Regions from separate parts of the Paenibacillus sp. TC-CSREp1 genome, predicted to be linked through region 3. Evidence: predicted binding sites of a transcription regulator. Region 3 holds the regulator's gene; each other region holds the start of a gene.
The links. The regulator LexA, encoded in region 3, represses DNA repair genes until DNA is damaged. The targets are predictions, from matches to a motif close to CGAACATATGTTCG.
Positions count from the first base shown of each region.

Region 1 (3,288 bases), on a different contig from region 3:
CCTGTTTCCATTTTTTACGGCCAGCTGTCAATGCAGTGTCCAGCTCTGCCTCAGCACTCACATCATCCAGCACCTCTGCAATGAGTTCATTCGCGATGCCTTTTTGACGCAGTTCCTGCCGTATCCACAGTTTTCCCTTCCGCTGGCCCTCCATACGCTGTCTTGTCCATTCCTTGGCAAAAAGATCGTCATCAACAAGCTTCTCTTGTTCAAGCCGATCAAGAACCTCTTCTATGATCGATGTCGCGAACTCCTTTTGCCTTAACTTCTGGCTTAATTCGTGGCGTGTTCGCTGCTTGAATTCCAGAAAACGCAAAGCCTGCACATACGTTCGCTGGCGTTCATCCGCAATCAGGATCGCCTCCAGATCCTTCTTCATAAAGGTACTTCCCCGAGTAAGCCTGTACTTGATCATCACATCTTCCAGAACGGTAATGGAATAAATGCCAAATGAAATCCGATAACGGGCTTCTCTGCTCTTGGTTCGTTCAACCCTTGTAATTTCGAGTTCTTCATCGTCAGGAAGCTGGGAAATACCGTCTACCTTGGCCTGTTCATGCAGTTCTTCTTCATGTTCATCATATTCATGCTGGTTTTGGCGATGCCTCACTACGATCTTCACACTCCCCGCTATTCTCTGTTTGGGTTAAAATACACTTTTTCTGCTCATTCTTTCATTCGGATGGCATAGATGCTAACAGCCTCTGTCCGGAATGGACAGAGGCTGTTAGCATTGCGAGAAACCTTAGCTAAATAAGCATAATTGCCCGCTACTACAGGTTTCAACAGGTCGGAGTACACGAGTTAGTAACCGACATATAAATTACTCATTAATTTCAAATAATTCCTGTTCCTCAGCCGCTTCTTTTTCTTGTTCTTCGCTCGTTGGTGCAGGAACAGCTGTTGTCAAATTGCTGGCTTCACGAATTTTTTGCTCGATTACATCAGCAATCTCTTTATGTTCTTTCATAAACTGCTTTGCATTCTCACGACCCTGGCCTAAACGCTCGCCTTCGTAAGAATACCAGGCACCGCTTTTATTAACGATATCCAGTTCTGTACCAATGTCGATGATACTTCCCTCTTTAGAAATACCTTCACCGTACATAATATCAACTTCCGCTTGTTTAAATGGAGGTGCTACTTTATTTTTTACCACTTTAATACGAGTACGGTTACCCGTAATGTCATTACCTGATTTGATGCTCTCAATACGGCGCACATCGAGACGAATCGTAGAATAGAACTTCAGTGCACGGCCGCCAGGTGTCGTTTCCGGGTTACCAAACATTACGCCAACCTTCTCACGAAGCTGGTTGATGAAGATTGCAATCGTTTTGGATTTACTGATCGCTCCGGACAATTTACGCAGTGCCTGTGACATCAAACGCGCCTGCAAGCCTACGTGGGAATCCCCCATCTCTCCTTCAATCTCTGCTTTTGGTACAAGAGCTGCTACCGAGTCAATAACGATGATGTCTACTGCACCACTGCGTACAAGTGCCTCAGCAATTTCCAAGCCCTGCTCTCCCGTATCCGGCTGGGATAAAAGCAACTCATCAATGTTAACGCCCAGTTTGCTTGCATAATTCGGATCAAGCGCATGCTCGGCATCGATGAATGCTGCTTGTCCACCCACGCGTTGAACCTCGGCAATCGCGTGCAATGCTACAGTTGTTTTACCTGAAGATTCAGGTCCATATATTTCAACAATACGGCCTTTAGGCAAGCCGCCTGTCCCTAGTGCAATATCCAAAGCCAATGATCCACTGGGAATGATTTCCACATTCATGTGAGTTGACTCACCCAGTTTCATAATGGAACCTTTACCAAATTGCTTCTCTATTTGACGGAGCGCCATATCAAGCGCGGCACGACGGTCTGACAATAAACTCACACCCTTTACTGTTTATAATGTAATGATACCTTGTTTTTACTCGTTTGCCAAGCTTTTTTTCGAACATACATTCGTTTTTTTGTTCAGGCCGAGGCGCCTCTTCCTCATCGAAATGTATTCAAGAAACAGAAAAAGAACCGTAAACAAGGCTGTACAGCCACATTTTACGGTTCTTCCGTCTCAACACATTATACTTCCTTCATTACACAAAAGCAAACCATTCCATGCTTATCAGTCAATGGCAACTAGCTTTTGCCACAAACGATACAGGATCGCTTTTGCCGAACGGATACGGACCGTCTCCCGGTTACCGTTAATTCGCAATTCATGAATTTCAGTATCCTTTCCACGCTCTGCCAAAGCGATAAACACAAGCCCAGGTGGTTTACGTTCCGAATATCCTGGACCAGCTACTCCTGTAATCGCCAGACCGAAATCAGCATCCCCGATCATACGAACCTGCTCTGCAAGCACTTTAGCCACCTCAGGACTAACCGCACCCGGAGCGTCCTCACCTTCCAGATAGCTGTGCGGCACGTTAAGCAGCTTTTCTTTAATTTCATTGGAATAACAGACGATGCCACCTTTCAGCATCGAGGCACTTCCTGGCACAGAAGTGAGGCTTTGCATTACAAGCCCTCCTGTACAGCTCTCAGCGGCGCTCAGGGTCAGTCCCATATCAGACATCATCGTGACAATTGTGTACTCTATAGGCACATCCTCGGTCGCGTAGAGATGTTCGGCCAGACGCTCGCGAATCTGCACCTCCATCGCATCCAGCTTCAGCTTGGCCTCTCCTTCGCTTGCTGCTTTGGTAGATACACGTACAGTAACTTCTCCCTCGCTTGCATACGGAGCAATCGTAGGATCAGTCTGCGTATCAATAAGATCAAGCAGGCGATCCTCCAATGCGGATTCACCAATGCCTGCAAACTTGAGCATACGTGAATAAATCGGCATTTCTTCAGTAAGAACATGCTGGAGCAGCCACGGCTTGACCTCCTGCTCAAACATCGGAATGAGCTCTTTAGGCGGTCCAGGCATCACGACATAATATTTGTCATTGTCCGCAATGGCATTGCCTGCGGCAAGACCCGTTTCATTCGCCAAGGGTGTTCCACCTTCAATAACGATGGCTTGACGCCGATTGTTCTCTGTCATCTCTACATTGCGTTCACGGAAGAAACCTTCAATCTTGTCCATCGCCATACGATCAATGTGCAGCTTTCGTTGGAGCACAGCCGCAAGCGCATCTTTGGTCAGATCATCCTGGGTAGGACCGATGCCGCCTGAAAATAAAATAACATCAGCGCGTCCCTGCGCAATACGGATCGCTTCACTAAGCCGATTCAGATTATCACCAACCACGGTCTGAAAGTATACGTCAATTC
Region 1 covers NZ_JBNOKM010000005.1:94,507-97,794, reverse strand. Annotated here, with positions in the region: gene ACQSGY_RS08835 (regulatory protein RecX) at 1-610, opposite strand, end outside; gene recA (recombinase RecA) at 824-1,888, opposite strand; gene ACQSGY_RS08825 (competence/damage-inducible protein A) at 2,129-3,288, opposite strand, start outside.
Region 1: recA (recombinase RecA) is a predicted target of LexA. The motif match lies at 1,958-1,971, and genes of this name have one in related genera.

Region 2 (3,288 bases), on a different contig from region 3:
CCTGAGCAGACATCTGATCCAGCTTGTATGCAATGTCTGCATCCTCCAGCAGCTGGAATAACGCCTCACATTGAGCGGCAGCCGTTTTGGCTTTTTTCATTCGTTTCTCAAATATGCCGAGAGACGATATAATGACGGTCCGACATCTCTCCATCAGTGACAATACAGCATCACGCCCCCGGCTTCGCGCTTCCTGAGCATTATCCTCCAGGGACAAGCTCGGTACGTACTTCCATGGCTTGCCGTCCGTCCAGCGATATCCATGGATGCCGCAGGCGAGCACATAGTTTTCGAGCTGGTCCATATCTTCACGGGTAACAGAACCATCCAGCGGAAGCAGCAGATCGGTTTTGACACAGCGAAAAACGTCCTCGTACCGCCAGTTACGGCGAACCACATCCAGTGCTGCACGAATAAATTCAGCTAAAGGATGATGGAGCTCACTTCGTCTCCGGTCCAGAAAGACGGGGACATTGTAGTCCCTGAATAGTGGCTCGGCAATATCGGCATACGTCTCCATACTGCGAACCAGCACCGCCATATCCCTATACCTCGCTCCATGCTCCTGGGCCAGACGCCGCATCTCACGCAGCGCTCCCTCCAGCTCGGCACGCCGGTTCTCGGCAGCGATCAATCGTATGCCTGCATCCTCACCATGACTCCGCCAGCGAACACGCCGGTCAAAGCCGGCCTCCAGATGTGCAAGTCCCGGCCGATCCTTAAACCTAGGCAATACTTCAGCATGGAGTACGGTCGTATCACTCGCCACACCCAGATGCTCAGCCATGCCTTTAAGGCGCACATAAGCGCTTGCTGTTGGATAAAAAAGCTCCAGTTCCCCTGGTAACACACCTTGCTCGTAAGCCCGATCCAACGTTAAGGAAATCGTGACAGACGAGGCCTGAAGCATCAGCTGACCAATCACACTCAGCTCCTGTGGCGTAAATCCATGAAAGCCATCAATCCACACCTCGGCTCCTTGCAGCCAGCTGCTTTCCGGTAACCGACCTGTCAGTTCATTCAATGTGTCCTCATCATCAATATATAAATCTGTTAATTCCTTCTCGTAGTCATGATAGATCAAACTCAGATCATGCAGCTTGTCCTCCAGAATAGGTGATGCAGACGCAATTCCCCACTCTGCAAGCCCCTCTTCCAGCGCGGAAGCATGAACCTCGTAACGCTTGAATTCGCTATATAGATTCGTCAGTTCTCCAATAAACCCGAGCTGGCTGCCCGAGGCAGCAAACAGCTTGAGTTCTTCTTTTCGACGTTGTATGACTTTATATAAAAGCATCTTTTTGCCTTCGGCTCCAATGGGAATACGAGCAGATCCGCCAGCTTCCTGCATAACGCGATAAGCAAGGCGCCGGAAGCCAAGCACTTCAGCTCGCATCGTGCCTTTAATGGCTGCTGAGGACACCAGCGCCTGCTCTGTCCGAAATGAGCTCTGCTCCGGAACGAGCAAAATCAGCGGTTTGCCTTCCGGCTCCTGTTGAAGCAGTGTTGTAATTTCCCGGGTTATCAGTGTGCTTTTGCCACTGCCTGCCCGGCCAATAACAAAACGTATGGACATGTGTCATCCTCCAAACTGCACGTTCAAGATTTTAATTTCCAGTATACCATACCTTCTTCGCTTCGGAACATACGTTTGCCACGATCCACCATAAACGGCGATCATCTCCGAGAATGGCAAAAAGCCCTCAGCGATAACCACTGTGGACTTATAACCTGGATGTTACTTTAATTCCCCCTGTTGTTTACAAGCTTGATGCAAAAAAGGAAGTCTGTTAATTCTTTTTGCTACGCACCTCAAAAATAGCGAATTTCAGGTAATGGCCTTCATCTACCCCCAGAATTTGCGGGTGATCCTTGCCGGCAGCTTTCCAGTCGATCAGACGCAGCACTTTGCCTGCATCTTCAGCCGCATCAGCTATCGTTTCGAGAAACAGATCAGGACGCATATGGTAGGAGCAGCTCGCGGTGACCAGATATCCACCCTCGTTAACCAGCTTCATGCCCTGCAAGTTAATATCCTTGTACCCGCGACATGCCCCCTTGACTGCTGATTTTGTTTTGGCAAACGCAGGAGGATCAAGAATGACCACATCGAACGTTTTACCCGCACTTGATAACGCCTTGGACGTGTCCACCTTTTGCTCCGCGGCCCGTGCCCGTGCATTGCGCTCATCCAGCCCTTTGACCTGCTCACGCAAATACTGGAAGGCATCCGCTACTACAAACTCAACCCGATCGGTGAAACCATTCAGCTCCACATTGGTTCGTGCACTTTCGATGGCATGCTCGGAAATATCGAGACAGGTTACTTTCTTCGCTCCATATTTGCAGGCATTCAGCGTAAAGCTGCCGGTATGCGAGAAACATTCCAGCACAGTCGCACCATCCCAGTACGGGAACGTAACCACTTTGCCGCTCTTGTTTACAGGCAGCATCTGCTCGGTTCCTTCATGCTCAATCTGCTGCATGGTAATGCCGCTTTTGTATCCCCAGCCTTTCATCAACGGTTCAATAGCCGCACGATTCTCACGCTGGTCGAAGAAATAACCTGTTTTCTGCCCTTCTACGATGTCTACCTTGATGAGCAGCCCATTCTCAGTCACAGTTACATGGCGCGGACAATCTCCGTAGAGAGGACCTTTGACCTGCTCCAGACCCTCAAGCTCACGAATGGACACATCGCTGCGTTCATAAATACCTTCCGGCTGCATGACTTCTATGAGCGCTTGCACGATGGCTTCACGACAGCGGTCCATACCCAGTGTAAGGATCTGCACAACGAGAATGCTGCCAAAGCGATCCACGATCAAGCCGGGCAGAAAATCGGCCTCGCCATAAACGAGACGATAGGCTTCACCATCTTGTATGAAGCGTTCCCGGTGACGCAAACAATCGCGGAAACGAGCAGCAAAAAAAGCCGTGTCCATCTGTTCGAATTCCAAAGGCTGATAAGAAACGACACGGACGGTAATTTGCGAAGTCGGGTTGTAGTACCCCGTCGCCAGGTAGCGGCCTTGATGGTTGAGAATATTTACAATATCCCCCGGCTCCGGGCTGCCGTCAACGGATGCAATTTCATTTTTAAAAACCCAGGGATGTGCATGTTCCAGCCTTTTTTTGCGGCTGCGTTCCAGTGTTACCGATGGCAAGATTGATCCACTTCTTTCGTAAGTTAGTTTAAAAGATAGGTTTGGGCAGACCGCTCCGGGAACGAATCGATCCTCTGATCGCTGTTGTCTCCAGATTTTTTCGATTCCCTTTCTTCAAAGG
Region 2 covers NZ_JBNOKM010000001.1:472,662-475,949, forward strand. Annotated here, with positions in the region: gene addB (helicase-exonuclease AddAB subunit AddB) at 1-1,576, opposite strand, end outside; gene ACQSGY_RS02355 (class I SAM-dependent rRNA methyltransferase) at 1,791-3,167, opposite strand.
Region 2: addB (helicase-exonuclease AddAB subunit AddB) is a predicted target of LexA. The motif match lies at 1,641-1,654, and genes of this name have one in related genera.

Region 3 (3,288 bases):
TTATAGTAAGCAGCCTCAAATAACATGAAGAAACCTAAATATCATTAAGATATGTTTAGGTTTCTGGAATTAATGTTTGAGTTTGCCTTGGTGGCCTTTGCCCTTATCGTCATCTACAATTTCAATGGAATCCAGCTGCTGTCTGAAATTGCTACGAATGTTACCCAAATAAATCTCTCTTAGCTTGGCACGTTCAACAAGTTCTTCCTCTGACAGTCCAGTGGATTTCTGCTTGCGAGCCAATTCATTAATACGTGCTACCAGACTATCTATATCCAAGCTTGTCCCCTCCAAAAATACAAAGTCATATTAACTTTGACATGATCAGGGCTGCTTGTCAAGTTGGTAAGCGGCAATGCCTGTTGATACGAATTTCTATTGAGCAAACTGAGGTAATATCAGAACTTGTCCAGTCTGAATTGTTGTTGATTCCAGCTGATTCACCTTTTTGATTGCTTCTATATATACCCTGGTGTCCATTGCTGCTGGCTTATGCTCCAAAGAAATGCTCCACAATGTTTCCCCTTGAGATACAGCGATCTTTCCCCCTGGAAGTAAATCATTTTCGTTGCCGGCAAAAACGGTTAGTACAGTGCTGCAGCCTATAAATATAATTAATGAAGCGATAGCTAGTTTGATTAATCCTGAGGAAAGCTTGAAACGTGCCATAAATGTTCTCAATTGCCCTATGTTAGACTTCACAGCTACTGAATTTACCGGTTCATAAATGCTTTGATAAGTAGAATATCTCATGTGTATCCCGCCTCCAAACGTTTGTTCCTATCTCATGAAATCAATATAACACGAACATTTGTTTTGTTCAATAACTTTTTAGAACAATTGTTCGCTCTTTTTCCGATAATTTAACGACCTTTATCAGACCAACGAAAACTTCTCCTATTAGTAAGTCTAATAAAGCAGCTTATTGTTGAAGTTTGATAACACAACTCAATATTTAAGCTTGAGAGAACGGATTCATACTGAGTCCTGGCAGAACAATCGACAGCTATCAGAATTCATAAACTCAAGGATTTGCATATGTTCTTATCAGATCATGTCTTAGTTTCGAAAAAAACACTGAAAACTTGCGATTTGTTTAGAACTTATGTTTGTACGAACGGAGGTTCTATGTTATAATTTTCCCAAACGTTACTAAAATGGGGTTGATACGGTATGTCGAAGATATCCAGCAGGCAGCAGGCAATTCTGGAGTTTATACGAAATGAAGTCCGGTTGAAGGGGTATCCTCCTTCCGTACGGGAAATTGGCGAAGCTGTTGGACTGGCTTCCAGCTCCACGGTTCATGGTCATTTGGATCGTTTGGAGAAGAAGGGACTGATCAGACGCGACCCTACCAAGCCAAGAGCGATCGAGCTTTTGAGCCAGGAGGAGTCGGAGCATTCTCATCAATTTGCCCACAGCGTTGCACGAATTCCAGTTGTAGGTAAGGTTACAGCCGGGGTTCCGATTACAGCAACCGAAAATATCGAGGATTACTTCCCGCTTCCAACTCACTATGTTGGCGAACAGAAAGTGTTTATGCTTTCCGTTGTCGGGGACAGTATGATTGAAGCAGGAATCGTGAATGGAGATTATGTCATTGTTCGTCAACAGCAGACCGCGGATAATGGTGACATTGTCGTAGCAATGACTGAAGATGATGAAGCAACAGTGAAAACGTTCTATAAGGAGAAGGATCACATCCGCCTGCAGCCGGAGAATGCTACACTTGAGCCGCTTCGTTTGAAACATGTCAGCATTTTAGGCAAGGTTATCGGTCTTTTCCGTGATATTCATTAATACAACTAGTTTCTATATTTGTTATATTTCACGCCATATGAAAGAGGTTGCCCTGACTACAGGACAACCTCTTTTATTCACTCTCCTATGTTACAAACATGCTCATGTGTAATGAAGTAACCTCATCTATTTTTTTGATAAAAAACAAAGGTTATTTATTGCGTTTAAGAACGCTTTTGTGATGGGAGAATACTTCAAAGCTTTGCTGCCCATGATATGAACCCATGCCGCTCTCGCCAACGCCGCCAAAAGGAAGATAATGCGAGGTCATATGGGACAAAGTCTCATTAATACATCCCCCGCCAAAGGAAACCTGATTCAATACCTTCTCCTGCAAAGCCTCATCCTCCGTGAACAGATACAACGCCAGCGGTTTCGGACGACGCACAATTTCATCAAGCATCGGATTAAGGTCACTATACGTGAAGACAGGCAAAATAGGACCAAAAATCTCTTCCTGCATCACGGGTGAATCCCAATCGATGTCAGTGAGAACAGTCGGTTCAATCATAAGTTGGTCGCAGCTCGAGCGGCCTCCCAGAACTGTTTTCCCATTCGCAAGAAAAGCAGCTAAACGATCAAAGTTACGAGTGTTGACGATATGCGGAAAATCGGCATTTTGCATCACGTCATCACCAAACTTATCGTGTACCTCCGCCTGGATCTGTTCCATCAATTGATCATACACCTGCTCATGAACTAACAAATAATCCGGTGCTACACAGGTTTGTCCTGCATTCAAAAATTTACCACGTACAAGACGTTGTGCTGCCGTTTGCAAATCCGCGTCATGATGCACAATCGCCGGACTTTTACCCCCGAGCTCTAACGTTACCGGAGTCAAGTGCTCTGCTGCAGCTTTCATGACAATGCGACCTACTCCTGTACTGCCTGTAAAGAAAATATAATCAAATTTTTCATTCAGCAGCGCTGTGCTAGTCTCAACCTCGCCCTCCATAACAGCAATATACTCCTCAGGATATACCTCCTGTATAAGATCATAAATTAAACGAGATGTTGCAGGTGTAAGCTCAGAAGGTTTGATCACTGCACAGTTCCCTGCAGCAATAGCGCCAATTAAAGGTCCAAACGCCAGTTGAAACGGATAATTCCAAGGGGCAATGATCAGCGCAACTCCGTATGGTTCAGGGTATATCGTGCTAACTGCATCAGGCATTACCGAGCTCGTTGGTACTGTACGCGGCGCAGCCCAGTCACGCAAATGCTCCAGCGCATGATCCAGCTCTCCCAATACAATGCGAATCTCGGAACCGTAACCCTCAGCTTCAGATTTGTTCAGATCAGCTCGAAGGGCATCCAGAATGCGTTGCTGGTACTTTTCAATTCCTTGTCTCAAGTCTTTCAAAGCCTGAATTCGATACTGCACTTGTTTCGTTTTTCCTGTATTAAAAAACATGCGCTGTGTATCAACCAGTTGTTTCGCTTGATTCATATGAACATCTCCAAATAAATTATTTAAAATTATAT
Region 3 covers NZ_JBNOKM010000004.1:384,167-387,454, forward strand. Annotated here, with positions in the region: gene ACQSGY_RS08335 (DUF896 domain-containing protein) at 70-279, opposite strand; gene ACQSGY_RS08340 (LysM peptidoglycan-binding domain-containing protein) at 376-753, opposite strand; gene lexA (transcriptional repressor LexA) at 1,174-1,800, shown strand; gene ACQSGY_RS08350 (aldehyde dehydrogenase) at 1,952-3,253, opposite strand.